DNA from 2 places in the Candidatus Villigracilis vicinus genome. Region 2 is predicted to be linked to the other one. Evidence: riboswitches for the same ligand, from Rfam matches in the RefSeq annotation. Region 2 holds a riboswitch; the other holds the start of a gene.
The links. Region 2 has a riboswitch for cyclic di-GMP ahead of ruvB (Holliday junction branch migration DNA helicase RuvB). Riboswitches for the same ligand answer to the same signal wherever they lie in the genome.
Positions count from the first base shown of each region.

Region 1 (16,005 bases), on a different contig from region 2:
GAAGTTCACCAAGTCGGCGGAGTTATTGGAAAGCAACCACAACATCTACTGGTATGGCGCAAAAGCCGCCCTCCAACTCACCGAACAAAGCGCTACCAGATTGCCCACCGAAGCTGAATGGGAATACATCGCCCGGGCTGGCGCTGTACGCACATGGCTCAATGGCGAAGAAGACCCACAAGAGTATACAAGCCGCATCCTCTCAGCCAAACTACTCGAAGACGATCATCCATTTGGAGTCTGCGGGCTGGGCTGGGGCACCTGGGTGGAAGACGGCTGGCATTTGGGCTATAAGAATGCCCCAGTGGATGGGTCCGCTTGGGAGCCGCGAGACGTTCCAAATGTTGTACGAAGCGGCGGTTTTTTATCTCACCCCTGGCAGACCCCTGGCGAAGAGTTCATGCTCCACTGTACGTATCGCGAACAAGTGAAAGATAGAGAATACCCTGTGTTGCTGGCAAAAGATCTGCCAAAACGAAAAAAATGATCCTATAAAAGAAAGCTCCCCAGCGATAAATCACTGGGGAGCTTTCTTTTAGGGCGTAGCTACTGCTGAAGGATGTTCTGGAAAGTTTTCGCAGGTTTTGCGGTATGCATCATCCGGGAAGAAACGCTCCCATTCGTTGATGATGAAGTTGCGTCCAACCTTCTGGCATGCCTGTTCTTTTAGCACTTCGATGGATGTGGGTGTGTAATGAAGAATGGATTCGATATACCCGTTATTGACTTCAGACACATAGTAATAGCGGCTCTCGATGGTATAGATCCAATCGCCGCCGGGGGCGAAGAAAGAGGAGAACCCAAACGTTAGATCGGGGTACTCTTCACTTGCTTCACCAACATACGGCAGAATCACGCCGCGCTTTTTGGGATTTTCCTGCATGGCGTTCATATCCCACAAACGAAGAACGTTTTCGCTTGCACCGTCATCGTCCTGCAAGCCACCGGAATAGGTAATAAGATAGCGTTCATCGGGGCTGATGACATTCAAAGAAATATTCGATTCGTGTCCGCGCAAATTGATGTACTGCTCTTCAGACGGTGCGAAAGCTTGAACCGCATAATCTTTTTGATAAGTACCAATGTTTCCTCCTCCTCCGCCGCCACCAGACAGTGAGTATGTGCCGTACCCATCGTATGTGGTTATAAAATTATAGGGGGTATCAACCCACGATGAAGATAGGAATGCCTTGCCTTCGCTGGCAGAATCGCTGAAAACCATCCATTGGGCAGTATTACCCATCATCAGGCTTGAGTATGCGGCACTGCTGGAAAAAGTTCTTTTGGGCGTCCTTGTGGAAAGGCTCCAAACCTCGTAATTGAGTTGATCTCCCTGTTCAATCCCAGTTAAAAAGGTCAGTGAGTCACGGCTGAAAGCGGCACGATTGGTTTGGAAGACCAATGGTTCACAAGCGGATTTTTCCAAAATACAATCCACACTCCATAACTTGACGTCACTTACACTATCTGAATCGTATGGGACCGCCACCAACCAGCGTCCATTTTGGCTGGCATACAAGCGAGACTGATCATCTGTTTTCAGGCTGCCAGCAGTTTCAACATTTCCACTTTCATCCGGCAGGGTAAGTATCTTTGCCTCGCTTCCAATATATCCCTCACCATCATATTCAAGGTTAAGAAGAACAAAATGCCGCCCGTCTTCATGGAAAACCGATTGTGACGGGGTATAGGGAAAGTCGTACATTGCTCCAGTTTCAAGGTTGTACAGGAACGAGGTGGCGTGGTTGACAAAGAACCAGCGGCTATCTGCCGAGAATTGAAGCGACCCACCCAAAGCAATAATAGACTTGACCTCCTCCTGAGCCAATTCACTGGTTTCCAGCGTTTTCTGCAAATCAATCAATGAAAAATGAATATTCTCGTTGCCCGTATACTCGGTGGGCATAGAACCGGTCACCAGCCAGCGCGCATCCGGGCTGAAGACTGACATGACAATATTTTCATCCTTGGGAGCGGGTGAATAGGCACGGGTTGGTCTGCCATCCCCCAACGTCCAAAGGGTATTATCAATGAACAGCCAGCGATCATCATTGCTCAATGAAGTGACGCTGGACCAGAGCTTCTCCTCCACAGAAATTGTGATCTGTGTATCGCCCAGGGGACTATTGTTATCCCAAAGCCGCAGGGAACCGTCGTAGGCGCCTGCCACGAACCAGCGTCCATCGGGGCTGGTGGAAGTCATCGTAATGGAATCTTCCATCCCGAAAGCCTTCGGGTCTGCCCAAAGGGAGGTTTCAAATTTGCTTTGCTCTGCTTTTTCAGGCAGGTTAAACAATGCCGGGCGGATGGGCATGATCTTAACTTCGCGGTCTTCCTCTAGCGCCTTAATATCCAGCATTAATACGCCAGTACCAGCATATCTTCCATCTTTTGAAACATAAAATTCGAGATACTGATTGAAATTTTCACCCGGGTTATCCACCAAACTCATGTCGCGCAAGTCTAGAAATTTTTCCTCATAGCTCGCATTTTCATTTTCTAAAAAGTCTACAAGTATAAAATTATTGCTAATAAACCCACTTGGGGAAAACCCTTCACCCAAAGTAGTGTTTACCGGAATATCACCGCTTAAATCCAGATACCCCGCAACAACGGAACGATCCATATTTACATTCAGTTTCTCACCATAGTAGAAGAACCCTTCGCGGTTGGGACTGTTCAACACCACACCGTTATCAGAGTAATACTGTTCGTAGAGCATCGTGCCAATCTCAAGAAGAACGGGCTTTGCATTGAGATCATCCATGGAGTACACCAAAAAATTATTCGATGCCCACGGTTCCATCACAGTCACCCAAGTATCCGCCTCACCCATATATCCATTATCCACCTGAATATCTGGGTGTTCCTCGTTCTGCACCAAAACGAGCCAGCGATAGTCACCGTCAAAAAAAGCGGACTTTGCCAAGAAACCAGGCTCAGTAAGTGTTGCCATCATAGTAGCCGGGCTTGTAGAAATATCCCAAATCTGTATGCCGGTTTCAGGGTCATTGGTCAAAATATATTGACCATTTTCACTGCGCCTAACATATTTGCCCGGCAATCGTTGAATCTCTTTTTTGGATACTTCCACAGCGTCCACCTGCCAGAGCACCACAGCATCAGCTTGTTTTTCCAGGATGACCATTTCATCATCCGGATTTAGAAATTCGATCTTGCCATCAAAAAGGATGGGAGTACGGTTCTCATCCTCTACATCCACCTTCCACAAACCGGAACCGCTCTTTGTGGCATTTACCATGAGCCAGGTCTCGTTCGCGCTGAATTTAATAAGTCCGTTTTCAACATTCCAGGAGTCGTCATCATCCATGTCAACCTCGAATGAAATGGAAAAAGGCTCATATACAGGGTCTTCATGTAATTTTTGAACATTCCAAATGGCTGCTTCGCCACCATACTGTGTACCTGCCAACAGCCATTTGCCATCTTTTGTAAATTGAATGATCGATGGTTCCTTGGTAAATGTTGCCAATCCATAGCCTGAAACCCGTTCATTCGCCAGGCGCAGCGCCTCTTCCGCTTCCGTGAGAACCGGCTCATCCGCATCCTGACTAATACGCACTGACTCTAACGCCAGCAACAAAGCCCGCTGCGGATATTTCTCCAGCGCACTTTTAGACTCCAATGCCAACTGTCCCGCTGTGGCACGACGCGCCTCTGCTTTTGCCAGCCCAGCTTGCACAAATCCATAGACCGCCAGCAACGCCAGTGCAATGCCTGCCGCGATCGAAAGCCCGGTGGTAATTCCGCGTTGTCTATCCGTCGCCTTGCGGCTGGCAAAAACATATTCACGCATCAGATCGGTAGGGTGCGGTGCCGTGGAAGTATTAACCGCCAGATTGGTTTCCGCCTGAGTCAGATTCACCCCGCGCAATAAATAGGACTGATTTTTTTCGCCTCGTTCCCATTCGAGCGCCTTGTTTTGCAATTTACGGTGCGCCTGCAGCCACTCGTAATCGGTATGAATGGCAGTCAGCAGTTTTTGGATGGCTGCATCAAAATCATCCTGGGCTCGAAAAAAGATCCAGTTCAGGTGACTCAATTGTTTTGGAGCCCCAGCCCCACTCACCTCACGTACTACCAATGGAATGATGCGCTTCGAATTCTTAACTGCGCAATCGATCTCCTCCCCGCAGACTTTGGAAGCAGAAGAATCGGGGCTGATCAAAAACAGAAAAGCATCCGCCTCTTCAATTCCTTTTTCGATCTCTTTCCACCAATCCACAGTGGGCGGAATTCCCTCCCAGTCCACCCAAAAATCCATTTCGCTTTTTTTCAGTTCATCGGTGAGTTTCCTGGCAAACTCGGTATCTTTGCGTGAATAAGAAATAAAAACTTTTGCCATGTAAATTCCTCAAGATCGAGTCGGATTTTGATTTGCTTCCCATTACCTCGGCAAATTATACAAGAAAAACACCCCCCCTCAGAATATTTTACGTCAGGTTTCACTTGCCAAATACGAATGAAATCAATCTGGGCGGCTTGCCTGCATCGTCCTCATGCCAGACTTCATCAAGCTTCAATAATTTCAGTCCATTCTTCTCGGCTGCGTGGATAAATTCTGAAATGTGATGGATAAACACATCCACCTCAATAATATTTTCACCGCGCTCAAAGCGGGCTTTTGTCCCGCCATATTGCTTGAAGGGATGTAATTCATTGATGAGAAACCATCCCCCACTGCGCAAGGTCCGCTCGGCTTGGGTAAAGATATGATCTAGATCCTCAATATGTTCCAAGACTAAATTACAAGCGATTAGGTCAATCGAATCCGACTCGCAATTCCACGGCTGAGTGATATCTGCCCAGGCAAAGCGGACGTGACTCGCCGTCACTTTTTGGCGGGCTTTGGCGAGCATCTTTTCAGAAAAATCGAATGCCAGCACTGCATCGCCGATCTCTGCCAGGAACTCGGTGTTCTTCCCCGTCCCGCAGCCGATCTCTAAAATAGACGAGAAGTGCCGTCCCTTAAGGGTGCGGCGCGTCACTTCAGCATCCAGATCACGGGTGCGGTTGATATTCGAGTCGTATATAGTTGACCATTCGTTATAGGCATCTTGAATATTCATGCCCCCGTTTATATCAGATTATTGAAGCTCGCCCTCGCAACCAGTGAATAGGTCATTGCCATCGCCGCCGACACAGATATCAGCGTCATTACCGCCAGTGATGATGTCGTCTCCGCTGCCGCCAACGATACAATCACTGCCGCCCAACCCATCGATCGTATCCATGCCAGAACTCGCGAGGATCAGGTCATTCCCTTCGGTGCCAACCAATGTGCCGGAACCCGTAACAAGATTGGATACCGTCAGTCCTGCACAGGCAGAGGGACGCAAATGGTTCACTTGAAATGAAATAGCATTAATATCCAGCCGCGTGGGCGGCACGGTATTCATTGCCGCCACCGCAGTCAGTGAGGTAAAGATAAGCAGAACAGCCAGAAGAAACACGGAATAACGAAGCAGGGTTCGCATGGGTCATATCTTTACTTTATGCATCATCGTGGTATCCAATTGGGCTGCATCAAATACCTGACTGGCGTCGGTTACATACTCGGGAGGTTTACTGCCTGTCCATGTCTTTTCTGATCGTGCTTCCGATTCAGGCTGGAGTTCATCCAACCCCAAGATCTCTTTTTGAGGAGGATACGTATAGATCAGGCGATCACGGACTCGAATGGGCTGGTTTTCAGCTTCCTGAGAATTTCGCGAGACAGGAAGCACAAGGGGCATGCCAACGTTTGCAACAGTGGCTCTTTCCATCTCTGTTGCACATTCATCAATCACGGCAATGCCCTGTCTACCGGTTGTGATCACATAGCGATAGGTTACCCCGTGGCTTTGCACAAAATAAAAATGCAGGAAGTTTCGCCGCATGTGCAGGATCATCGTATCGTTACGTTCTGCAAGCCGCGCCAGATCATCCATGCTATCAACATCTACAACCGCAGCGGCTGGCGGCAAAGTCTGATCATGAATATTGACGATCATCGCGCTGTACTTTAATCGCATCAATGCTTCTTCACTTTGGCTGGCGGTTTGATATAGACCAACACCCACAGCAAAGGTGATCAACCCTGATATGGCAAACCCAAATACCGCTATAAACCGTAAACTCCAAACCGGCACACTCAACCCAAACAAGGAAAGGCTGTTCAAGCGCGGAATGGAACTTCCAACAGTACCTGTCTTCGAAAAATGCAGAGGGTCAGGCTGGGATGGGACTTCGCTCAGGTAAAAATGGATCTTGTCGTATTGAAAGAGCAATGCTTGTGAGAAAGAATCCTGAACCGGATTCCCTTCTGCATTGGCAACAAATGAGGCTTCCGTAATGATCTCCAGAGTGTAGGCGGTTTGCTTTAACCCAGCTTCGGCTTCTACAAGGTTAACGATCGCTTCCACCTGGCACAAGTCCAAGGTAGCAGTGCTGAAATAAGAGGTGCCGGAAAAAGCCATATCGTTATACAGCGGAATGGTCCGCTGCCAGCCGCTTTGTTCGTCCAGAATGCGGGCATACATTTTATGGCTGCCGATAATGCCTTGCAGGCGTCCGCCGCCAATGTTGTAGTTGAAGCCGACGTTAAGAAAACATGTCAACTTGGGGAAGACTGGCTCACCCGAGCGGACTACATCCAGATCGTAAACCCCCGGCGTGCCCGTGGCAGAATAGTAATAATCTCCCGTTTGTTCATAGGGAATACTTTCCATGGGCTGGTTGAGAGGATGAACGAAGGAATAGATTCCCAACGCAAGAAACAGCGCAGCCATCAACCCGCATCCCCAAAATAATCCCTGGGAGTGTTCACCAAACTGAATGGACGGGAATCCGCCCTCCCGTTTGGTTCGAGGCGTTTTTTTGAACATGTCCAACATAAGCAGCACTCCAAACAATCCAGTCGTTATCGCCGCATTCATCGGTTTTCGAAACCAATCTACTGCTTTCCCCAGTTTAGGGATGTGTATCCATAGCTTTCCGACAACTTCACTTTGTGTCGGTTGATGCGTATCCTGCCAGCTATTGTTATCCCCTTGCATAATAAAATGGTCGAATTCCAAGCCAACAATGCGATGGAAAACGAATTGCCTGATATTCGGATCTTTGTAGACGACCGCATCCCCCACCGTATAAACGGTTTCTGCCCGCACAAGCACAAGGTCTCCAAGCAGGAAGCCTGGTTCCATACTATTGCCGTTCACGATCACGTACGTCAGAGGTCCGCCAAGCTGGGTGGGCGCCAATGTAAGCCAAAACACCAACAGAAGGAAAAACAGGCTTGACCCTGTAAATAGAATGGATTGCTCTTTACTGACCTTAATCATGAGGAATGCCGGGAACTTTTACAAGTACCGGGCTTGTTCCCACTGCCGCCCTGCCAACCAGCAAAGGGTGCGTTTGGGAACAAGCCCGGCATCAAGAGGAGATGAGCTTAGTTACTGGCAGCGACCACACGCAACTGATTGATCGTGGAAACATCCAGCCCGGTTGTGGTGCATTCCCAAACCGTGCCGGTATCGAGGGTACAACCATACCAGGTGCCGCTGGCTACAAGTTGAACCTTAACCTGTCCCGCAAGAGCAGCGGCGCCAAGATCAAAAGCGACACTGTCCAACTTGGACGGGTCGGCGGCATTAAGGGTGTACGCAACATCCGTCACGGTATAACCGGTGACATCCCCCAAACCTTCACCGGCTTTCGTATCAGGAACTACATTGGCAGCAGCAAACGCATAAGACGCTACCGCGATCGCAACAACAGCGGCAACTGCAAATACAACTTTCAAAAATTTAAACATGGCTTTTCTCCTTTTCAGAAACAAATGAAAAACGGTCCGAAACAGCCATCCGAATAAAAAAGCCTGGCTTGAATAAGCCAGGCTGATAGAACTATGCAACAGTGGTATCTTCGGCGGCCTGGCGGTCATGGTCATTATGATGACGGTAGACCCATAGCTTTGCGTCACCGGCTTTCACCGGTTTTGCCTTAATCGGATGTGCATGTACTATAACATGCACATCCGATTGATTCTCCTTACAGAATAGTTGCAGCGCAATAATTTGATAGGTATTTGCAAACGTGATTAACCTCACCAGTAAGGGGTTATTTTTGCCCTTTCAATGCCGCTTCCATAATCTGCTGCACGCGCGCTGCCATGCTCGAAGGATCAGGATGCAAACCTTCCACGAGCAAGGCACTATCAAAAACCTGCTCAATAATGATGGTCTGCAACTCTCCATCTGTTTTCAATAAGCTCTTTAACATCGCATGTGCGGGATTCAACTCCAGCACCTTCTTCGGCACTTCATATTCCTTGCCCAAATATTTATACACACGTTGAAGTTCCGGGTTGGAATTTTCATCTGCATCCACCAAGCGTGCAACAGATGTAACCAGACGGCTGCTGGCACGAACATCAGTAACGCGCTCGCCAAGCACTTGCTTGAATTTTTCAACGAGAGAATTGAAGTCACCTTCGGGGATTTTCTCCGCCTCAGACTCTGCCTTGGGCTGTTCTGTCCCATCCGCCTCTGCCCCGCTGATACTTTTCAGCTCATAATCCTTGAATTTGCGCAAGCTCATCAACATGAATGAGTCCATCGGCTCGGTGAGCAGCAACACTTCAGTGCCGTTCGCCTGGAACGCATCCAGATGCGGACTGCGCAACACCGCTTTGGGGTCTTCACCTACAATGTAGTAAATAACCTTCTGCCCATCTTTCATTCTTGAAACATACTCATCAAGCGAAGACCAGGTTTCGGGGTTGGTATTGGTCTTGAAACGCAGTAATGGCGTGATGGTGTCTGTATCCGCAGGAGTAGCAGCAATGCCCTGCTTGAGGTAAACACCAAATTCGCTCCAGAAGGCGGCATATTTCTCCGCATCTTTCTTCGCCAACGTCTCCAGCTCTTTAATGACCTGGTTGGTGATCACCTTTTTCAACTTTGGCATCAATCCGCTGGATTGCACCGTCTCACGTGAGACATTGAGCGGCAGGTCTTCCGAGTCGACTACGCCTTGTACAAAGCGTAAATATTCGGGCAACAGGTCTTTGTTGTATTCGTCGATCAAAATATTACGAGAGTACAACTTTAGTCCGTCTTCCTTGCGGAGCGAGAACATATTCCGTTCCGATTTGGCAGGGAAGAATAAGAGCGCATACAACTGCACAGGTGCATCCGTCACCATGTGGACATGCATCAACGGGTCTTCAAAATCAAGCGTGGTCTGACGGTAAAAATCCTTATATTGCTCAGGGGTAATCTCATTACGAGCCGTACGCCACAGCGAAGACTGCTTATTGACCGGCTTCTCATCCTCGCCCACATAGATCGGAAAGCCGATGTAATCCGAATGTTTATTGACAATATTCTTCAGGCGGTATTCCTCGGCAAATTCCGCCGCATCCTCTTTCAGTTTAATTTCAATACGTGTACCGCGTTCAGACATCTCTGCCGGGCTGATTTGGTACGTATCATCCCCTGTGGCAAACCAAGTCACCGCCTGAGCATCCGGGCGGAAGGAACGAGAGGTAACACGTACCCACTCCGCCACCATGAAAACCGAGTAAAAGCCCACGCCAAACTGACCGATCAAGCCGGAGGCGTCTTGATTCTTTTCCTTCGCTGTTTCCAAAAATTTACGCGCACTGGATTGGGCAATGGTTCCCAAATGATCCACAAGCTCATCTTGTGTCATACCAATGCCGGTGTCTTGAACGACAATGGTGCGATTGTCCTTATCCACTGTCACATGGATCTTTAGTTCCACATCAGGGTCAAGTACGTTTTGGTTCGTTAACATCTCAAAGCGCAGGCGATTGATCGCATCCGACGCATTCGAGAGCAGCTCGCGCAAAAAGACCTCGCGGTCCTTATACAGCGAGTGGATGAGGATTTGCAGAAGCTGTTTGGTCTCTGCTTTGAAAGTAAATTGCTGGGTGCTTGTATCTGTCATGTTGCCTCCTGAAAACGAGGTTTTTTCTTATTTATAGTACGTGTGCGTAAAAATTTTATAAGAGAATGAAAAACCTCAGCCTGTGCGGCTGAGGTTCCAAATGTAGTTCCCCTCTCGTCTCTACATGAGGCGGGTAGATATCAAAAATAATTAAATTATTTTACAACTTAGACTTGAAAAGTCCAGTAAAAGAGTTTACACTTTACTCAAAGATTTTTTTGAGTCGTAAAGGTGTAATTTCCCATGGATCGTAAAGAATTTGGCTTTCTCATCTCCCTACTCCGGCAGGATCTGGATCTGACCCAATTTAAACTGGCAGAATACGCCGAGATCGATATTGCGGTCATCAGTCAGATCGAACGGGGCGTAAAAAAATTTTTTGACCCAGATCTGCTTTTTAAACTTGCCAACGCTCTGCACCTGACTACGATTGAGCGCCGTGAATTTTTTCTGGCAGCCAGCGGCATTAATGAGGAACGCATTATCCGCCAGCCTTCTGCAGCCCTGGCAACTGACACGATCAATTCTGAAAAAGTGCTCGGGAAAATGGTTCAGATCATCGAAAAACTGCGCGTCCCCGCCTTTGTTATGGATGTTTACTCGGATGTGCTCGCGATCAACCATAATGCTGCCGTGTTCTTTCAAGTCTCTCCACAAATTCTTGAAACCGCTCCCCTCCTCCCCGGAGGATACAGTACTGCCCGCATGATGTTTGGCAAGGATCTTTCCATCCGCTCCAAAGTGCTCGACAACTGGGAACAATATGCTGTTGGATCTATGCGTTTTATCCGTGAAAATAGTTTGCGATACCGCCCCAAACCCTACTTCCAATATCTCATGAAGGCGTTTCGTAACCCGGTAGAATTTCCCTTATTCGAACGATACTGGCGAATGGTCTCATCCTTTGAACAAGACCGCGAAGCCAACGTAGACCTGTTTGCTTACACTCACGCAGATTTCGGACACCTTTACTACGCCACCTCCACCACCACATCCATAACTCCACACGGAGAGCTGTTCCTCAACCAATATCTCCCCCTTGATGATGCCACCCGCGTCCTGTTCGAAACACTGGCAACGCAAGCCGGATATGGTGTCATTGCCCCACTGGCTCCCTGGCCCGTGAAAAAGATGCCAAATAAATGATATTCGTCATCTTGAAGGCGTAACCTTTCTCCTTATACTCTTCATTGAACGCTACCTTCGACCTATGCGAACGTATGTAACAGAAGTAAAGGAGAAGTTTCAATGTCAAAACTCGATAACCTGGTACAGGATTTCCTGTCACAAAAGAAAATCGCCATAGTAGGTGTTTCAGACAAACGTGAAACTGGCTGTAATGCAGCATATAAGAATTTCAAAGATAGCGGCTACGAGGTATTTGCTGTCAACCCGCGTATCGCTTCCTTCCAAGGCGACATCTGTTACCCCGACCTGACCTCTCTGCCTTCCAAGCCGGATGCGGTCTTTATCCTCGCCAACCCCAAAGTGACCGACCAGATCGTCAGCCAATGCGTTGACCTTGGCATCAAACACGTGTGGATGCACTGTATGATGGGCATCAAGCCCGGTCTCGCAGCGGGCACCACCAGTGTATCCCCTTCCGCAGTCGATGTCTGCAATGCCAACGGCATTTCCGTCATTCCCGGCTCCTGCCCCAACCAATTCCTCACCCCTGATGGTGGTCACAAATTCATGCGCAGCATGTGGAAATTGTTCGGTTTCATGAACATGAACTAGTGCTGCTCGATCAATATAAATAAAACTCACCCTGAAAAACAACTCATGGGTGAGTTTTATTTTGCTGACCTGGGAATGTTATTAATAATTTTCCTTTATAAATCGTTCGTGCCCTTGCTTCGTGAGATCAGCCAACTCAGCAAAAAGACCTGTTTCCAGCTTCTTAAAATTAAAACAGGATTTTCCCTGCATGTGCTTCTTGAGTTCTGGCGAGATAGTCTTTAGCAGGTCTGGGTACATGTAAACCGGCATGAGATAGAACGAGATGTAATTCTTCTTGATCTGCACCGAGGCAAAGAAGAGTTCCTTCTTCCACTTTTCGCTGTAGGCGCCATCCAGAATATAATGCCCGGGGACATCTATCTTGATGGTCAATTTTTTTCCATAAGGGACAAGGATGACTTTTAGCTGTTCAAAGATCAGCGGGAATTCATCTTGAGCTGGCATATGTTTATCCTTTTATTATTTGATCAATACTGTTGCTGCGGCTTCCTGTAACTTAAGTGCGACCTCTTTCGATATATTCCCGGGATACGCCAACCCCAGCGGGCTTTCCTGAAACAAAGTTGCATAAAAAACACAAGCTGCAAGATAGGTGCCCATCTCAGAGGGATGATTGCCATCTTCCTGCCATAGCTGAAGATCGGGGTTTGACCTCAAAGCCCGGAACCAGACCATGCCCACATGAACGATGGGAGCGTTAAGCTCATTCGCGATCCGCTGATAGCCCATATCGATCTCATATTGCATCGATTCAAAGTCTGGCATTCCATTTTCTGGAAACCCATACTCGCGTCCCCATGTTTCGAAAAAAATAGGTTGGGCATCATTCGCCCTCACCTTCTTGACGAGGGTCCTCGCTGCCGGGTACATATCATTAACCCGCCAGTATTCGACCGAAGGCAGCTGGCTTTGTTCCTGGAGGACAACATAATCCCATTGACTCGAGGAAAGTGTATTGGAAAGTTCAGGGGAAGAAACAAAGTCGTACAAATGCGCGCCGCCTTCAACAACCATTGCCACTTCCACTTTATGACCGCCTGAACGCGCCAACTCTGAAAATGTTGTGGGGAGATCATTCACAAAGGTCAGACTGTTTCCTACAAATAAAACCCGTAAACAGTCATCGTTGAGATCGTTGCCGCAATGGATGGGACCACAAGCTGTAAGAGACGCGGCCAGTATTAGTGCCAAACTAAGCACCAGGAAACGCACACCTGTTTTCATTACTTTCTCCATTTTATCCGCCCGTGCTGGGTGGAAAATACTACTACTCTCCTCCAGGTACCTCTACATGCATCTCTTGATCGATCATTTCAGAAACTATTCTTATTGCACCACGATTTCCATGTAAACGGTATCCCCAAAAAGGGTCCCATCCGGGGCTGTGGCTTGCCATGTGGTTTGATATGTGCCAGGTTCTTCCGGCGCAGTGAAGACAATGCGCAGCGTAACCTGAACCCCGGAAGCAGCTGGAAAAAGGGGTTGTTCTTCTGTCACGCCGAGGGTATAGCCGCCTACCCATTTCAATTTATAGGTTGAGTCCCAGTTGCAGGTGCCATCGTTTTGAACAAGCCACTGCTTATCGATGTCGGCACCGGGGGCAAAAGTTGTACCGTCTTCCACGGTCAGGTCGTCAAGAAAGGTCAGAAGATTCGTGCATGGACCAGCATCCACTGTGGCGGTAAGGGTCGGCGCGATGGTGGCGGTAATGGATAGAGGCGTCGCTGTTGGGAGGATCAGCGTCGGTGGAGCCGCTGTTGGTGGTCGGAAAGCTGTCGGCGCCGCTTGGGGGGCACAACCAACAACGAGAAAAAAGACCGAGAGAAGAAACAGAACCGGGCGGGAGATGATGCGTAGTTTTTTCATATAAAAAGTGGACACGTTTCCGTGTCCACTCTATTTTACGCTTCTTCTTCGACCGCGGCAGCATCTTCACCACCGCCGCCATCGCCCAAATCGATCGGCAGGGCGATTTCACCAGACATTGATTTCTGGCGAATGACACCTTCGATCTCGTTCATCAGATCGGGGTTGGAGCGCAGATAATCTTTGGCGTTCTCACGTCCCTGACCAATGCGGATATCTCCATAAGAGAAGAATGCGCCGCGCTTCGTGATGACTTCGAACTTGGTCGCCAGGTCGAGCACGTCGCCGCTCTTGGAGATGCCTTCGTTGAACATAATGTCGAACTCGGCGGTGCGGAACGGGGGCGCGACCTTGTTCTTGACGACTTTAACACGAGTGCGGTTACCGATGACTTCCTCGCCCATCTTGATGGACTGGATGCGACGCACATCGAGACGCAGGGAGGCGTAGAACTTGAGCGCCTGACCGCCGGTGGTGGTTTCGGGGTTGCCGAACATGACGCCGATCTTCTGGCGGAGTTGGTTGGTGAAGATGACAGTGGTCTTGGTCTGGTTGATGGCGCCGCTGAGTTTGCGGAGCGCCTGAGACATGAGACGTGCCTGCATACCCATGCTGGCATCACCCATATCGCCTTCGATTTCGTTGCGCGGAACCAGGGCAGCTACGGAGTCGACGATGACAACATCGACAGCACCGGAGCGGACGAGGGTCTCGGTAATTTCGAGCGCCTGTTCGCCGGTATCGGGCTGGGAAACGAGCAGGTTATCAATGTCCACACCGAGGCGGGCGGCATAGACGGGGTCGAGCGCATGTTCCATATCAATGAAGGCCGCGGTACCGCCGCTCTTTTGAGCTTCAGAAACAATATGTAAACAAAGGGTGGTCTTACCCGAAGACTCAGGTCCATAAATTTCAACCACGCGTCCACGCGGAACACCGCCGACGCCGAGGGCAATATCAAGGGAGAGCGAGCCGGTTGGGATGATCTCGGTAACCATGGCATGAGCCTCGCCCAGACGCATGATGGAACCGTCGCCGTAGCGTTTGAGAATATCGCCAACGGCTTTGTCTAAAACAGCCCGTTTGGCGTTATCCATATTTGATGAGGGGGCAGAGTCTGAAGCTGCTGCGCGGGGTTTTCTAGCCATAGTGGATCTCCTTGTATATGCTTAACCACGAAAGGTATTTTCAAAACAAAGGTTGAGTGGGTTAAGGTTTCGAGAGTATAGCACAGATGTTCTGACCGTCAAGGGGTTAAAGATGGGTAAACCATCGGTTACAGAATCACGGCTGAAGCGTGGGAGTGGCAGGTAAATTGCCTGGCAAAAAGTCCAATGTCGGTGCGGGCGGGTGGGCTACATTAAAACCTGTTTTGTCTTTGTAGGTGAAATAGGTCACCTGTCCGGGAAAGATCTCCACCCAGGTTTGCACACGTTCATCATCGTATTTAAATGAAATTTTATAAATGCCGGCTGGAAGGTCACCAAGTACAAAATTTTCCTGGTAATACGGGTCAGAATTGGCAGCGCCTCTCTTTCCGTAGGTCCGCACGGTGAAGGTGCGCGAGGCACGTTCGGGTGCAACCAGGATCTCCATTTGCTGGATCAGCTCCCCTTTTTCATTCATTATGCGCCCAGCCAGTACGCCCCAGCCTTGTGGTGGTGCGATCCACAGCTCGGGGTTATAGGTATAAAAGAAGGAATTATATGGGAAGCGCACCTCAAAGTGGACATGGGGACCCGTGGTAGCGCCAGTCGAGCCGACCAACCCTATTACTTCGCCCGTATCCACATGCTGACCTTTGATCACATTCATCTGGCTCATATGAGCATAGATGGTATAAAGCTGCTGATCGTTATATCCAAAATCATGGCGGATCGCCACCGCCATGCCATAGGGGTCAGTTTCATCACCGGGGATCTCCAGAAACAAACCCCAGTCTGCCCAAACCACGGTACCGGGTCCTGCCGCAAGGATGGGTGTTCCTTCAGGCGAGGGAATGTCTACACCGGTATGCACAATGTTACGGCCAAAAAATACGCCGCCATAACGATAATCCGCGATGGGCCAGTTGGTCTGATCTGCAGCAATAGGGCGGTTGAAGAAAAAGTGATCATATGGCGCGATCGCCCATGGCACTGGGTATAAAGGTGGACGCCAGTTTGTAATAGGTTCCGCCCCTGGCGTAGGCAAACTAAATTGGAAAGGTTGAGGTGACGGAGTAACAAACGCCTCAAATTGGACTTCAGGCTGGTCCTGCGCTTCGACAGCGATCACTGGCGTAGGCGTGGGATTACTTACCCCATAAGTACAAGCAGACAACAATAATAAGAGGAATAACGAAGCGAGTGTTCTTTTAAATGACATGGTTTGATTCAAAGTAGATAACTCGCCAGCGGCTACCCACCAGGAATCACTGTT
Region 1 is NZ_JADJDD010000005.1:197,479-213,483, forward strand. Features, by position in the region: gene IPG80_RS05925 (hypothetical protein) at 1-487, shown strand, start outside; gene IPG80_RS05930 (TIR domain-containing protein) at 536-4,366, opposite strand; gene IPG80_RS05935 (class I SAM-dependent methyltransferase) at 4,467-5,090, opposite strand; gene IPG80_RS05940 (hypothetical protein) at 5,109-5,498, opposite strand; gene IPG80_RS05945 (signal peptidase I) at 5,502-7,343, opposite strand; gene IPG80_RS05950 (hypothetical protein) at 7,451-7,816, opposite strand; cyclic di-GMP riboswitch class I at 7,926-8,014, opposite strand; gene htpG (molecular chaperone HtpG) at 8,122-9,975, opposite strand; gene IPG80_RS05960 (helix-turn-helix domain-containing protein) at 10,219-11,121, shown strand; gene IPG80_RS05965 (CoA-binding protein) at 11,224-11,715, shown strand; gene IPG80_RS05970 (hypothetical protein) at 11,797-12,162, opposite strand; gene IPG80_RS05975 (DUF4886 domain-containing protein) at 12,178-12,942, opposite strand; gene IPG80_RS05980 (NBR1-Ig-like domain-containing protein) at 13,045-13,584, opposite strand; gene recA (recombinase RecA) at 13,620-14,681, opposite strand; gene IPG80_RS05990 (M23 family metallopeptidase) at 14,869-15,951, opposite strand; gene IPG80_RS05995 (hypothetical protein) at 15,984-16,005, opposite strand, start outside.
Region 1: it holds a riboswitch for cyclic di-GMP, as region 2 does, so the genes downstream of both, IPG80_RS05950 (hypothetical protein) here and ruvB (Holliday junction branch migration DNA helicase RuvB) in region 2, are expected to answer to the same signal.

Region 2 (16,005 bases):
GCCACATGGACACGGTCTTTCCGTTGGGTACACTCAAAAAATTCCCGTACAGTGAAGCTGAAGGCAAGATCATGGGTCCTGGTGTGTCGGACATGAAAGCGAGCATTGCCATTTCACTTGGCGCCATTGAAGACGCTCGTCAAAATGGGACTACCCGTCCGATCACATTGCTATGCACCTCTGATGAAGAGATCGGCAGCGATACATCCCGTGAATTGATACAGCGTCTTGCGAAAGAGTCTGAATTGGTGCTGGTGATGGAACCCGCCCTGATCGACGGCTCGTTGAAGACATGGCGCAAGGGCGGCGGCGGTTTCCACGTTAAAGTGAAAGGGCGCGCCGCACATGCAGGCGGCGACCACGAAAAAGGACGCAATGCCATCGAAGAAATGGCACATCAGGTCATCGCGATACAAAAGATGACGGACTATGAAAAGAAAACCACATTAAATGTCGGTGTGATCAGCGGCGGGACGGTTTCAAACGTAGTGCCAGACGAAGCCAATATCGATGTGGATGTGCGTATTTTACAGCCTGGAGAATGGGAACGCCTTGAAGCGTTGATGAAAGAGCTCAAGCCCGTGTTAGATGGTACTTCTATCGAAGTAACTGGTTCTCTCAATCGCGGACCGATGCCGTTCGATGAGTTGATGCAGGCAACGTTTGGCAAGGCAAAGACGATTGCCGCCGAGATCGGCGTTGATCTAAAGGCAGGCGGCACAGGTGGCGTTTCTGATGCGAACCTTGTCGCGCCGTTCGGTATTCCCGTGTTGGACGGGTTAGGTGCCATCGGCGAGAACTATCATTCAGAACGTGAATACATCTTTGCTGGCAGCCTCGCTCAACGTGTAAAGTTGATCTCTGCGTTTCTAAAAAACTGGTAATTGGTTACGGCGGCGGGGACGTCGCCGTAAAAGTTTGCCGCACAGGTTACGGAGAAAGAACTTATGTCGCAAAACGGATATTCAGGAAAGATGGGGTATGTGCTTCTAACTTTCCTTTCTTCTATTTCCACCCTGTTCGCAGCATGTGCGCCTTCAGATCAACCAACTATTCAGCAAATGATCTCTGCGGATGCCACTTCCGCTGCGCAGCCGTGGATGAGCGATTTGTTCGCTTGCGCTGATGAACTTTCCATTGTGGTGAAGATCGCGCCCGATGATCCACAGATCTATCTGCGCATTGGCGAGCCGGAAACTTTACTTGTCCCTGCTTATCAAATCGATGAAGAGGAGTTGCTTATCGTTACGCATCGTGAAAGCCCGGTGCAGAAGCTCTCTCTCGAAGAGGCTCAGGCGTTGTTTTCCGGCTTGGGGGATCCTTCCATGCAAGTGTGGGTATATCCGTCAGAGTTGGATGTGCAACGGGTGTTTGAGCAATTTGTGATGCAAGGTAGAAGCGTTGCTTCGTCCGCAGGCATTGCGGCAGGTCCGCAGCAAATGTCTGACCTGCTCAACGCCGAATCCAATGCAATTGGTATCCTCCCAAAGCATTGGAAAGCGGGGAACCCCCGTGAAGTCTATTCGTTGGGGGTATTTCCTGTGTTGGCGGTCTTAAAAGAGGAGCCGCAAGGTGCAGTGGCTGCGGTGCTGGCTTGTCTGCAAAACGATTGAAAATAAACTGCAAATAAGCCTTTTGCGCTCTATTGCACAATAGGGGTACAATTTGGCTCGCTTATGAATACATCCATTATTGAATTAAAAAATGTAAGCAAGACCTACTCAACAGCAGCAGGGGATTTTCCGGCGTTAAGGAATATTAACCTCACGGTAAATTCAGGGGAGTTTCTTGGCGTTGTGGGAAAATCCGGCGCTGGTAAATCCACTTTGTTGAATATGATCAACGGTGTGGATGGGCTTTCCAGCGGTGAAGTGATCGTCAATTCTGGCGGTCAGCGCGTTTCTGTGCATGAGCTGAGCGAAGATGAAAAGGCGCGTTGGCGCGGCAAGACGATGGGTGTGGTGTATCAATCCTTTCAATTGCTGCCCATGCTGACCCTGGTTGAGAATATCACGCTGCCGATGGACCTCGCTGAAAATTTTAAACCGCGCGAATCACGTGAGCGCGCTTTGGAACTATTGCGCCTGGTCGAGATCGAAGAACATGCCGATAAACTCCCCGCCTTTGTTTCCGGCGGACAGCAACAGCGTGTGGCGATCGCGCGGGCACTTGCCAATGACCCGGAGATTCTTGTTGCCGATGAACCCACCGGGAGTTTAGACTCGATCACTGCGGACCATATCTTCGATGTGTTTTCACGGCTCGTTACGGAACGCGGCAAGACCATTATTATGGTGACGCATGATATGGGCTTGCGAGGACGCTTTACCCGCAGCCTGACCCTTACCGATGGAGAATTGGAAATGGAAGTGACGGCTGCTGCCAAGCCAAAGAGGAGCCGCAAACAATGACCACTGCGACTAAAAAACGCGCTCCGGCGCGGACTCCGCACAAGGCTGCTCCTCAGCGTGTGCATGATGCTGCGCTGGAAGCGATCATCGAAATGCGCGGCGTTGTGAAAAGATTTTCCAATGCGGCTGGCGAGTTTACCGTCCTTAAGGGTGTGGACTTGATGATCAACAAAGGTGAATTCGTTTCCATTGTCGGTAAATCTGGCAGCGGCAAGTCCACTTTGTTGAACATGATCACCGGTATCGATCATCCCAGCGATGGGCGGGTCATCGTAAACCATAATGACATTTATACCGGTGTAAGTGAGAGTCAGCGTTCGCGCTGGCGCGGGAAGAATCTTGGTATCGTTTTTCAGTTCTTTCAGCTGCTGCCCATGTTGACCCTGCTTGAGAACGTCATGCTCCCAATGGATTATGTGGACATGTACGATTTCGATGAACGCCCCAAACGCGCCCTGGAATTATTGACACTGGTGGGTTTGGAGAAATTTGCAAATAAACTGCCGGTTCTGGTTTCCACGGGTCAGCAACAGTTGGCTGCGATTGCACGCGCCATGGCATGTGACCCGCCGCTTTTGATCGCAGATGAGCCGACCGGTAATCTCGATACCCGCTCTGCCGATACCATTATCCGCATCTTTGAACATTTTGTGGAGCAAGGCAAGACCATTGTCATGGTCACGCATGATCCATCGCTGACTTCACGCACAGACCGCAATCTCATCATCTCAGACGGCGAACTGATCGACGAGACCATTTCGCGTTCTTTACCAAAACTGCGCCATCGGCACATGCTGGAATTTACGAAGCTGGCGCAACGGCGTTCTTATCAACCTGGAGAGACTATCCTTTCGCGCGATGAGAAGGTGGGTCATTTCTTTATGATCCGCAGCGGCAATGTGGAGATCGTTCTGCAAAAATCCGGTAGTAAAGACATTGTCCTTTCGCGGCTTGGGGCAGATGAATTTTTCGGTGATATAGAGCTATTACGAGGCGGCAAGTCTATTGCAAATGTGCGTGCGGGCAACGATCCGGTCGAAGTGTTGATGATTCCGCGTGAGGATTTTTCGCGGGTGATGGATGAATCGCCGATCACTGTGGAAGCGATCAGCAAGATCGTGCAGAAGCGATTGGAAGAACACCGTGTAGTCGACCCAAGGAAAACGAAACGATAACCGGCGATTCATATTGTCTGTAAGGTAAACATGGCTTCCGACCCACGCAAACTTCCGCAAGCACTGTACATAGCCGCGAGTGAAGAATCTCGTTCACTCGTGCGGCGTTTGCTTGCTTTTAATTTTGTGGTCCTCGAGGCGGCGAATCCGCTGGATGGCTTGGGACTTGCGGAAGAGACCCAGCCGAACTTGATCCTGCTCGATAACAATATCCTGCATATGACCAGCAGTGAAGCGGCGACCCGTATCAAAAAAATACTGCCGGGTACGCCCATTGTGGTTGTCTCGGGAGATACATCGCAAGGTGCCCGGGAGCGTGCCCTTGCAGCGGGCGCCGTTGGGTTTATTCCCAAACCCATTGGCGGCGATTTTGAAGAATTGGTGCTGGCTTACCTGGGCGGCAGAGTCGATGAACTTGAGGATGCCGAACGATACCTGCGCGAATATCAGCTGGAACTTGCCGAGAAGATCGAAGACCAAACCCGCCTGCTTACCAATACGGTCGAGCGTAATAAGTATTTGCTCTCGCAAAACCAAAAGATGTTTGCCATGCTTGATCGTAGGCATAAATTATTAGAGACTGCAGCGCGCGTTGGACAAATGGTTACTTCGATCCTGGACCTGAATGAATTATTGCGGCACACGGTTAATATCATTTGCAGCGAATTTCATTTTTATTACTCCGGCATATTTCTCGTTTCAGAGGATCGTCAGTGGGCAAATTTGCGGGCTGGGTATGCCTTGGCTGGGCGCCGGATGTTGGACGCTCATTACAGACTGCCTATCGATGAAAAGTCCATGATCGGACGTTCGATATTGAATCAACAGGCGCAGATCGCATTGGATGTGGCGGGAGAGGAATCCCGTTTCAAAAACCCTTATTTACCGGATACCCGTTCGGAGATGGCGCTGCCACTCATTGTTAATTCCATTTCTGTCGGTGCAGTAACGGTGCAAAGCAATGAACTCAACGCATTTAATGAAGAAGATATTGCGTCATTGCAAGCCATGGCAGATCAAGTGGCGATCGCCATCAACAATGCAAAATTAATGAAAGACTTGGAATCTGCCAATAAAGAGTTACTGCGGACAAAGACATATGAAGCCATTGCCACTGCCACTGGTGAAGCCATCCATTGGGTGGGGAATAAGGCGGCGCCAATTCCCGGGAGCGTCAACCGGGCACGGGAGGATGTGCAATATCTGTTGGCATTGGTTGCGCAGTTGAAAGAATCGGAATTGGGAAATGCTTCGTTGCAAGCGGCAGTTCAAACGGTTAGAGAAGAGGCGGAAGCATCCGGCTTGGACCTGAACAAGATCCTTGAAGAGATGTCTGCCATGAAGCCAAATCGACTGCAAACTCTGGTCAGTGTCGAATCGTTGATGGAGGATCTGGAAATTGCCGAAAACAGCGCAAAGACCATCCTTGATATTAAAGAAGGGCTGATCGGTCCGGCGCGTCAACGGAACGATGCCCCTGTCTCTTTAAGCGAAATGATCACTCATACTGTGATGAATATGGGCTTGCCGCACGAGTCTGTTGAAATGACCTGGGCGGATGATATGCCGCTGGCGCATGTGGATGCGCGTCAGGTGGAACAGGTCTTTAATAACTTGATCAAAAATGCCTGGGAAGCCTTGACCAACGCGCAGATGCCCAACCCAAAGATCCATGTGCATGGGCGGCGTGATGAAAATACGGACTTTGTGCTTGTGTCTGTGAAAGATAACGGACCCGGTATCCCGAAAGAGATCCAGGAAAAGATCTGGGTGTCGTTCTTTACAACAAAAGGCGGAGCGGGCGGCACAGGTTTGGGGCTTTCGGCTGTAATGCAGATCGTAAGCCAGCATGGAGGCAAGATCTGGTTGGAGAGTGAAATTGGGAATGGAGCAACTTTCTTTGTAAGCCTGCCTGCTGAAAAACTATATATGCCTGAAGATGGAAATTAAACGGCGGCTGCCGTTGCAGAAAATTAAAATTTTGGAGGAAGCATGACGACAGTTCTTTTAGTGGACGACGAGAAGTTGATCCAACGCAGTTTAGAGAAGACACTTCTGCGGGCAGGATATGATGTATTGACTGCGCCGGATTGCAAGACCGGGAGCGAGGTTTTTTCGCAAAATGTCGGCGTAGTGGATATTGCTGTTCTGGACTTGAATATGCCTGGCTTCGACGATCTGCCGAAGAATGATGCCGGTCTGGACCTGCTGGCAGACTTGAAGAAAAAGAAAGCCGATCTGCCTGTAGTCATTCTGACAGCATACGATGAAGTGAATAAAGCCAAAGACGCTGTTTCCAAGGGTGCAAGCGCTTTCTTTGTGAAAGGGCGCGAGCAAGGATTGGTGGAGTTGATTCAAAAGATTTTAGGATCTTGAACCTCACAAAAATAGATAGTTCGAAAATTTCAAACATCAGACCTGTCTGAAATGCCCTACACGTAAATTAAAAAACACAAATCGTAGATTGGAAAGAGGAACTTATGACGAATAATATGGAACGACACACAAAATTATTGAAAGCCTCTGCGCGCGCCGCGAAAAATATCACCACCATACTAGACTCGTACGAACTTTTTCAACGTACGGTGGATATCATTTGTGATGAGTTTGGCTTTTACTACGCGGGTGTCTTCCTGGTGGATGAGGGGTCGCAGTATGCCGTCCTCAAAGCAGGGCGTGGTGATGCTGGAAAAGCCATGCTGCGCGAGGGACATAAACTTGCGATTGGCGGGAATTCGATGATCGGCGCCAGTATTGCCAACAAGAAGGGACGCATCGCGCTTGATGTAGGGGAAGAAGCGGTCTTCTTTGAGAACCCGCATCTTCCCAAGACCCGCTCCGAAATGGCTCTCCCGCTTGTGATCGGCGACGAAGCGATCGGCGCGCTTACAGTTCAATCTACAGATGAAGCAGCGTTCCATGAAGAAGATATCGATGCCCTACAGACCATGGCAGATCAACTTGCAGTTGCGATCCAAAATGCCAGGCTCCATAAACAGGAAGAACGCCGCTCGCGTTTATTGAAGGCTGCCAACCGGGTGGGCAAGGAAGTGGCATCGCTGCTTGACCTTGATCAGCTTCTGCCGCAGACGGTGAATATCATCTGCGAAGCCTATGGTTTGTATTATGCAGGTGTATTCCTGCTCGACGATAAAGGGGAATATGCCGTTTTGCGTGCCGGATATGGTAAAGCAGGCAAAGCCATGTTGGCAGAAGGGCATAAATTACGCGTCGGGACCGAGTCGATGATCGGTGCGTGTGTTGCCATGGGTGAGGCTCGTATTGCGCTTGATGTCGGTGAAGAACGGGTTCACTTCAAGAATCCACATTTGCCGCATACCCGTTCTGAGATGGCGCTGCCGCTCATTTATGGCGGTAGGACCTTGGGCGCCGTTACCATTCAATCCTCCGAAGAACGCGCTTTTGGCGATGACGACATCACCACATTGTTGACCATGGCTGAGCATTTGGCGGTCGCCATTAATAATGCGCATTTGGTGGATGAACTCAAGGAAGCGCATAACGAGATCCTGCGCAACAAGGTTTTTGAAGCGCTGACCACCGCCTCGACCGAAGCCATTCACTGGATCGGCAACAAGACGCTTCCCATTTCGCTGACAGTTGCCCGTCTGCGCGAAGAGATCGCCGATGGCAAGGTGGATGTTGAATCTCTCAAAGAAGACCTTGATATGATCTCGGAAAGTGCTGGGCAGATCATTCAAGTCAAGGAACAGCTGATTGGTGCAGTGCGCGAGATGAAACCCCGCTCTGTTCTTTTTGCGGATGTTCTCCAGACCGCCGCGATGCAGCGCGGAATTTCCCAGGATGTTTTGAAAGTGAAGATCGATCCTGAAGCCGCTTATGTGATCGCAGATTCGACCCAGTTGACTCGTGCAGTAGGAAATATCTTACAAAATGCAGTAGAAGCCGGAGCAAAATCTGTGACGGTCCGTGCTCATTCAACCGAGGAACGCGGCGTGCTGCAGATCGATATTGAAGACGATGGTGCAGGTATGAATGACGATATCCAGCGCAAGGTATGGTCGCCGTTTTTCACTACCCGCGGCGTTTCGCATCACGGCTTGGGATTACCCGCAGCCATGCATGTCGTTTCGCAGTCTCAAGGGCGCATTGCTTTGGTGAGCGAAGGCGGCAAAGGCACAACGGTCGCCATGTTCATGCCCCAGGGGCACGTCGTGGAAGAAACGGTTCAAGCTGGCGGCGTGAAGAATATCCTGCTGATCGACGATAATGATGATTGGGCGAATTTATTTGCGGAGTTGCTCAAAGGTTCCAAGATCAAGTTGACACAGTCTGTTAATTTGAAGAAATTACCCGAAGCAGACCTGATCTTTGTGGATGAGAACATTGCTGCTGTTTCACTCGATGAAGTCTTGGGTGCTCTTTCCAAAGCCGGACTTGCCTCGAAGACAGTCGTTCTAACCTCTGCGATCAATCCAGAACGTGTGACCCAATACCTGCGCGGCGGCTTGAAGGACGTTTCTGTAAAGCCATACTCGGCAGGCGAACTTAACGAATTGTTGAAATAATCTATACGGGGTGGGCAAGCCCCTTTGGGAATGTCCACCCCGTGCAAGAAAGTAGTTTATGCGACCACGTTGGCGAAAAGTTTTTCATGATCTATGGGATAGCAAGATGCGCACCCTGCTTGTGGTATTTTCCATTGCAGTGGGCGTATTTTCCATTGGTGTGATCTCAGGGGCATACGAGATCATTTCCAATGATATGGGGGTTTCGTATGCGGCGAATAATCCTGCAAATATTGAGCTGCGCACAGAAGGGTTTGATGATGACATCCTTTCAACAGTGCGCAATACAAAAGGCATCAAGGAGGCTGAAGGCAGGCGGGTGGTCAACTTCCGTGTACGTGCCGAAGATAGCACTCAGTGGGTGGCAATAGACCTTGTGGCTGTGGATAGTTTCAAGAAGAACAAGATCAACCTGCTTGTTCCGATCGAAGGTGCATCTGAGGCAGCCAAAGATGAGATCATTCTCGATAAAAAAATGCTGGAAAAGATCGAGATCTCCGTTGGTGAAAACCTTGTCTTTGAGTTGAATGATGGAACCTTCAAAACACTGAAGGTCGTTGGTGTAGTCCAGGATACCAGTACGGGTGCCGGGGATTTCCTGGCGCCGCCATTTGCATTTACCGATATGGATACCATGCAGACCCTGCGCCAGTCCGTTTTATATAACCGGGTCTTTGCGACCGTGGCTGAGAATCCGAACGACCTTTCTCACATTCGTATCGTAGGCGGATTGCTTCGAGATCGGCTTGAAAAGAATGGAACGACGGTCGTCCGTTCGCGCTATTCTGAACGGAACAAGCATCCGTTGGAAGATGTTTTGAACGCCGTGCTCGGTATTTTGATGGCGCTGGGCATCCTGATCGTGTTCCTTTCCAGTTCTTTGATCGCAAATACTTTGAGCGCGCTTCTCAATCAGCATTTACGTCATATTGGCGTGATGAAATTGGTAGGCGGGCGCAACCGACAGGTATTCTATATGTACCTGACCCTCATTATGGCGTTTGCTATTCTGGCATTACTGATCGCCGTCCCACTTGGTGGTTGGGGTGCATATGGCTTGTCTCAATTTATTGCAAATAAGTTGAACTTCAACTTGCTGGGATACCGTATCGTGCCGTTCGCCTTTATCGTTCAGATCGCAGTCGGGCTTTTGGTGCCACTCGTTGCCGGGCTTTCGCCTGTATTGAATGGCTCAAAGATCACGGTCTTGCGTGCATTGAGCAATGACCTTGCGGGCGACGAGTCTGCGCCGCAGGCAGGTCAGCAATCGCGCGTGAGTTGGCTGGATTGGGCTCTGGTGCGCCTGACGCGCATCCTTGCCGCGCGCGGAATGCACATGCCCCGTCCATTCATTATCTCTTTGCGGAATACCTTCCGCAGGCGGGGGCGTCTTGTTTTGACCCTGTTCACATTGACCATGGGTGGTGCTATTTTTATTGCTGTTTTCAATGTGCGTACCAGTTTGCGTGACTACACCGACCAGATCGGCAGCTACTTCCGTGCTGATGTGACTTTGGATTTTGACGAGGCGTATCGCATCAATGAGGTGCAGAAATTCGCCTCGCAGATCGAGGGCGTGGAGAGGGTGGAAGGCTGGCAGTTCATCGGTACTGAATTGTTGTACCCCGATGGCACTGTGGCGGATAATATCAACTTGCTTGCACCGCCCGCGAAAAGCGAACTGGTCAACCCCCTTATTGCTTCAGGACGCTGGATCCGTCCGGATGACGTTCGAAAGTTGGCGGTTAGTGAAGCGGTTTTAAATTTTTACCCTGACTTGAAACCTGGCGATTCCCTTCGCCTCAAAGTGGATGGACGCGAAGAGGTCTGGGAAGTGGTAGGTATCTTTAAGTTCGTAGGGCGTGAAGGCATTCTTGCATACACTCCACTTGAATATGCAGAGCAAGTGCTCAATCTAAAAAATCGCTCATTTTCTTTCCGTGTGGTCACGACTCAGCATGACCGCGAGTTTCAAGATCTAATGGCAGAGAAATTGGATGATCAGTTCCGGGCTTTGGGCTTCAAGGTGCGTCAAGCTGAATCAGGTCTGGCTTCACTGGATACTGTTTCTGAAAGTCTGGATATTTTGATCGTCTTCCTACTCATTATGGCAATTTTGACTGCCATCGTAGGTGCGATGGGTTTGACCGGCACAATGGGCATGAATGTGCTTGAACGTACGCGTGAGATCGGAATTATGCGCGCCATTGGTGCTGATGACCGTGCCGTGATGCGCACCGTGATCGGTGAAGGCTTTGTGATCGGCTTTATTTCCTTTGTGTTGGCCATCATTGTCTCGATCCCGCTTACGTATCTGCTTGCCACCATCGTCAGTTTGGCGATCTTTGAAACGCCCATTGACGTGGTCTTCACATATCTGGGATACGTCATTTGGTTGGGGTTGGTGTTATTACTTTCTGTCATCGGTTCGATACTGCCTGCACAAAACGCGGCTCGACTGACCATTCGGGAAGTGTTGGCGTACGAATAATGGATTCGGGGTGCTTGTGAGCTTCCTCGAGTTTATTACTGAATCTGAAAAAAATCGCAACTGTAAATGAAAAAAGGTTTATATGAAAAAAAATAATTTGAAATTAATCGCATTGACCACCCTCCTCTTGCTGGCTTTGTCTGCATGTGGCGGGCAGGGAACCGCAACGGCGGAAACGCCTGTGGATAACATTATCGCTTCAAGCGATGTGATCGCGGAAGGACGACTTGAGCCTGTCCATGCAACGAATTTGAATTTTCAAGCTCGCGGCGTGGTGGAAGAAGTGTTCGTTCAAGCTGGCGACACTGTCAGCGAAGGGGATGTTCTTGTCCGTCTTACAAATGCGGGCGGGGCAGAGGCGCAGGTCCTCATCGCACAGAATGCCTACGACGAACTGCTCCGAAATGAAAGTGGTGATCGCGCCAAGCTATGGGAAGTGTATATGAACGCCCAGATCATCCGCGCCGAGGCTGAGAAAGAATGGGAAGGGGTGGATGTCACTGCTGTCGAAGATCGCATTACGGAACTTGAAGGCGATATTGAAGACTTGAAGGACGAACTGAAAACTGCCCAGGAAGATTTTGATAAATACAAAGATCTCGATAAGGACAATACCAAACGCAAAACTGCCGAGGATGACCTTGAAGCGGCGCAGGAAGATTTGAGTGCCAAAATCCGCGAATTGGAAGATGAAGCTCGCACACGTGATGAAGTGAAGGCTGCTTACGATGCCGCATTGGCTGCTGAGGCTGAAGCCAAGTACCAATATGAGATCAGCCTTGACGGTCCAAATGCTGACCAGCTTGCGCTCGCCAAGGCAAACCTTGACGCAGCCAAAGATGCACTCTCAACATATCTGATCACTGCGCCGTTCTCTGGTGATTGCAGATGTGAACGTCAAGCCGGGTGAACAGGTCACAGCTGATGTGCGTGCTGTGAGCGTTGTGGATTCAGAGGAGTGGTATGTTGAAACCACAGATGTGACCGAATTGGAAGTTGTCAATCTGAGTGTGGGTCAGGCTGTTACCATTCGACCAGACGCCAAGCCTGACCTCGAATTGAATGGAACGATCACCGAGATCAGCAATGCCTTTACCCAGCAAGGCGGTGACATTCTCTATTCCGTCCGCATTCGTGTGGATGGCTCTGACCCCAGCTTGAAATGGGGCATGACGGTGGAAACCGTTTTTAGAACAGGTGAGTGATTGTAATTCGCGCTGGAACGTGCAATAATAAAATTGCTCCGAGAAAGAGCAAAACCGGGAAAACCCGGCAGCGCAAAGCCCTGATCTAAAGCTGAACCGAGCCATGATCACAAGGGCTGCCGATAAAAGCAAAACCGTCAAAAGACGGCGGCGCAAAGTCAGAGCGTCTACCTCCAGTTCTCGTAACTGGTCAAGACCGACCGACTGCCGAAAGGCTAAGGGAAACTTGGCGGCGCAAAGTCATGGGTCTAAAATCGTAATTCGTTTACCGATCACGACCGCCAGACTGCCGAAGAGCAAAATTTATCCAGCCGGGATGACTGATTTTTAGTCATCCCGGCTTGGTTTAAAATACCGCAGGGTATAATCGCCCGTATGGCAAAATCACCTTCCAAAGCCCTCGACCCTGAAGCCAAGCCCGATGACCGCGTGGACAATGCCCTGCGTCCGCAGAAGCTAAATGACCTTATCGGTAAGGATCAAGTCAAGGAAAACCTGTCCATTTTGATTGCGGCGGCACGACAACGCAATGAAGCCTTGGATCATGTCTTGTTCTATGGTCCACCTGGGTTGGGCAAGACCACACTGGCACATGTGCTTGGCAATGAAATGGGTGGTAATCTTAAAAGTCACTGCAGGACCCGCCATTGAACGTGCGGGCGACCTTGCAGCCATCCTTACCAATTTACGTGCAGGTGATATCCTCTTTATTGATGAAGTGCATCGCCTCGGACGCGCCATTGAAGAAGTGCTTTACCCGGCCATGGAAGATTTTGCATTGGATATCGTCATCGGCAAGGGACCTTCGGCTCGTTCCATCCGCCTGAAGCTGCCACGCTTTACTGTGGTCGGTGCCACGACCAGACTCGCTCTGGTCACTGCGCCGTTACGCGCAAGGTTTGGCGCGGTCTATCGTTTGGACTATTACGAACTCGAAGCCATGAAACAGATCGTAAAGCGGGCGGCGGCGTTGTTGAAAGTTTCCGCAGATGAATCCGGCATCAGTGAAGTGGCGAGGCGCGCGCGTGGAACACCGCGTATTGCATTGCGCCTTTTACGACGCGTGCGAGACTTTGCCCAGGTCCGCGCGGATGGTGTCATCACGCAAAAAGTTGCAAAAGAGGCGCTTGACCTTCTCCAGGTAGACCCGCTTGGTTTGGATGATGTGGATCGCCGCGTCTTGAAGACCATTATCGAAAAATACAACGGCGGACCGGTGGGGTTGAATACCATCGCCGCTTCCATCAGTGAAGAACAGGATACGATCATGGATGTGGTTGAGCCGTACCTGTTGCAGCCTTGTTTTCTCGATCGTACTCCGCAGGGCGCGTGGCAACCAAGTCTGCGTATGAGCATTTGGGTTATCAATATACAGAAGAAGGGCAGCCGCGGTTGCTGTAGGTTATCAGTATGAAGCAGGAAGTCATCATCAAAGCAAACGCCCACGAAGATCTAAAGCCATTGGTGGTCGCCGCCATTCGCAATCAAATGAAGTTACTTCAACAGGATATTGACGCTTCGCTGGAGCGGATTGCCGGGTTTGAGAAGCGAACGGGGTTATCCTCTAACGAGTTCGAAGAAAAATTGAGCGGACACGAGATCGAAGAATCGCTGGATACCCTGGATTGGACGATGGAACTCGCGTCGCTGCGGTTGCTTCAGCGAAAATTTCAATATCTGTGCGAAGCGGAAATCCTCTAGCTTTATGGAAACCCTTCGCGTTATCTGATGCTGGGCGGCATCTTTCTTTTTATCTTTGGCGGGGGAGTGTATCTTGCTTCGAAATTCGGTTTTCCATTGGGGCGATTACCTGGCGACATCCGTATTGAAGGTCAGAATGGCTCGTTTTACTTTCCAGTAACAAGTTCCATCCTGCTCTCGGTTCTGCTGAGCATTTTTGTAAACATCATTTCAAAGTTCTTGAATAAATAATCTCCTGATGAATTGCATATTGGGTTGATTATTTGGATGCTTTACATTACTTTATTCTTTACCTCACGTTGAAGATATTTCTGCATGAAAACAACAGACTTTGATTACCACCTCCCAGAAACGTCCATTGGACAAACCCCCGCCGAGCCGCGTGATTCATCGCGGCTGCTGGTCTTGCATCGTGACAGCGGGGAAGTAGAGCATCGCTTCTTTCGTGACGTGGGTTCCCTCCTTCGCCCGGGCGACCTCCTCGTCCTCAACCAGACTCGTGTAATTCCGGCGCGTATTTTTGCCCGAAAAGATACAGGCGGAAAAGTGGAACTGCTCCTCCTGCGCCGCCGCGACGATTTAACCTGGGAAGCCTTGGTGGGTGGTAAAGGCTTGCGTGTAGGCAAATTGGTGCATGTTGAAGATGGACCGACCGCGCAGATCGTTGAAATTCTTGAAGGCTCGGAGCGGCTGATCAAATTCTCTGAACCGATCGAGCCTTATTTTTGCGCAGGTTGGGAATGTGCCGCTGCCCCATATATTCACGAAAAACTGTCTGACCCGGAACGTTACCAAACTGTCTTTTCGAAAGAGCCTGGTTCTGCGGCTGCCCCAACTGCCGGGCTGCACTTCACGCCACAGTTGTTGGATGCGCTCAAAGCGGCGGGCGTGAAGGTCGCCTATGTTACTTTACATGTCGGCTTGGATACCTTTGCGCCAGTTAACGAAGATGACCCGGCAGAGCATAAAATTCATAGTGAGTGGTCGCTTTCGCAAGCCACTGCAGATGCGATCAACCAAACCAAACGCAATGGGGGGCGGGTGATCGCGGTAGGGACAACAAGTGTGCGGACGTTGGAAAGTGCTGGTCAAAGCTCGTCATCTGACGCTCAAACAGCGAATAGCGAATATCAAATTGAATCATTTGTTGGTGCGACCACCCTCTTCATTCTTCCGGGATATCAATTCAAAGTCGTAGACGCCATGATCACCAATTTTCACCTGCCCAAATCCACGCTTTTGATGCTGGTCAGTGCGTTTGCCGGGCGCGAAAGATCCTCGGAAACTTATAACCTTGCCATTCAGGATGGTTATCGTTTTTATTCTTTCGGCGATGCCATGTTCATCGAATAGTCATCACGGATTCCTATGAACCTCGAACAACACAATAAAGAGATCATTGCCTGCCGAAAATGTCCGCGCTTGGTGGAGTGGCGCGAGGAAGTGGCGCGGGTCAAGCGTAAGGCGTATATGGGGCATGAGTATTGGGGCAAGCCCGTGCCTGGCTTTGGTGACCCGCATGCGCGGATACTGGTGGTGGGGCTGGCTCCCGGCGCGCATGGCTCGAACCGCACGGGTCGTCAATTTACGGGCGATGCCTCCGGGAATTTTTTGTATCCGGCGTTGCATAAGGCTGGGTTCGCGAACCAGCCCACTTCCGAGTCCAGGGGCGATGGGTTGATCCTCACCGATATGTACATTACGGCGTCAGGTCGTTGCGCTCCGCCAGACAACAAGCCGAGTCCAGCAGAGTTGAATGCCTGCCAGCCGTTCCTGGAGCGAGAATTAGAGATCATTGATCCGGGGTGATCGTTTGTTTGGGTCCGGGTCGCTTTTTGAGAGGGTTTTGAAAATATTTTCCGAAAAAGTTCGGTATATATTTTCAAGCACGGCGCGTCTTATCAACTGGCGAATGGGAAATGGGTGCTGTGTTCGTACCATCCCAGCCAGCAGAATACCTCAACGAAGAAACTGACCCCAAAATGTTCGATGCCATTTGGGAAAAAGCAAAGCAACTTATAGATAGGATTTGATTGATGAAACGAAATTTAAGGATCGCGGCGGCAGTTGTTGCTGTCCGCTTTGTTGGTGTTTGCGTCTGTATTTGTCGTGTGGGCGAGTGATGCTTTGGCGGCGGATGAAACAGCTGTGCAGGCGTTGAATTCGACCTCTCAGGTGTTTGTGAGCGCGGAAAATGGCTGGGTGGTCTTCCACCCGGCTGAGACCCGCGCCCGAAACGGGCTTTATCTTTTACCCTGGCGGCAAGGTGGATTATCGCGCTTATGCACCCGTCTTGGCGTTGATCGCGGAACAGAGGATATTTTGTGGTGGTCGCGCCCATGCCCTTTGAATTTGGCGTTCTTCGATATCAATGCTGCGGCGCGGATCCAGGCGGCTTACCCCGAGGTTAAAAATTGGTTCGTTGGCGGGCATTCTCTTGGTGGTGTGGCGGCTTCATCGTATGCGGCGAGC
Region 2 is NZ_JADJDD010000003.1:200,492-216,496, forward strand. Features, by position in the region: gene IPG80_RS04460 (M20 family metallopeptidase) at 1-884, shown strand, start outside; gene IPG80_RS04465 (hypothetical protein) at 948-1,613, shown strand; gene IPG80_RS04470 (ABC transporter ATP-binding protein) at 1,677-2,411, shown strand; gene IPG80_RS04475 (ATP-binding cassette domain-containing protein) at 2,408-3,586, shown strand; gene IPG80_RS04480 (ATP-binding protein) at 3,617-5,536, shown strand; gene IPG80_RS04485 (response regulator) at 5,579-5,962, shown strand; gene IPG80_RS04490 (GAF domain-containing protein) at 6,067-8,136, shown strand; gene IPG80_RS04495 (ABC transporter permease) at 8,195-10,627, shown strand; gene IPG80_RS04500 (biotin/lipoyl-binding protein) at 10,710-11,537, shown strand; gene IPG80_RS04505 (HlyD family secretion protein) at 11,518-11,832, shown strand; cyclic di-GMP riboswitch class I at 11,950-12,044, shown strand; cyclic di-GMP riboswitch class I at 12,045-12,126, shown strand; partial or broken gene ruvB (Holliday junction branch migration DNA helicase RuvB) at 12,208-13,233, shown strand; gene IPG80_RS04515 (hypothetical protein) at 13,243-13,533, shown strand; gene IPG80_RS04520 (DUF2905 domain-containing protein) at 13,561-13,764, shown strand; gene queA (tRNA preQ1(34) S-adenosylmethionine ribosyltransferase-isomerase QueA) at 13,849-14,886, shown strand; partial or broken gene IPG80_RS04530 (uracil-DNA glycosylase) at 14,902-15,566, shown strand; gene IPG80_RS04535 (alpha/beta hydrolase) at 15,604-16,005, shown strand, end outside.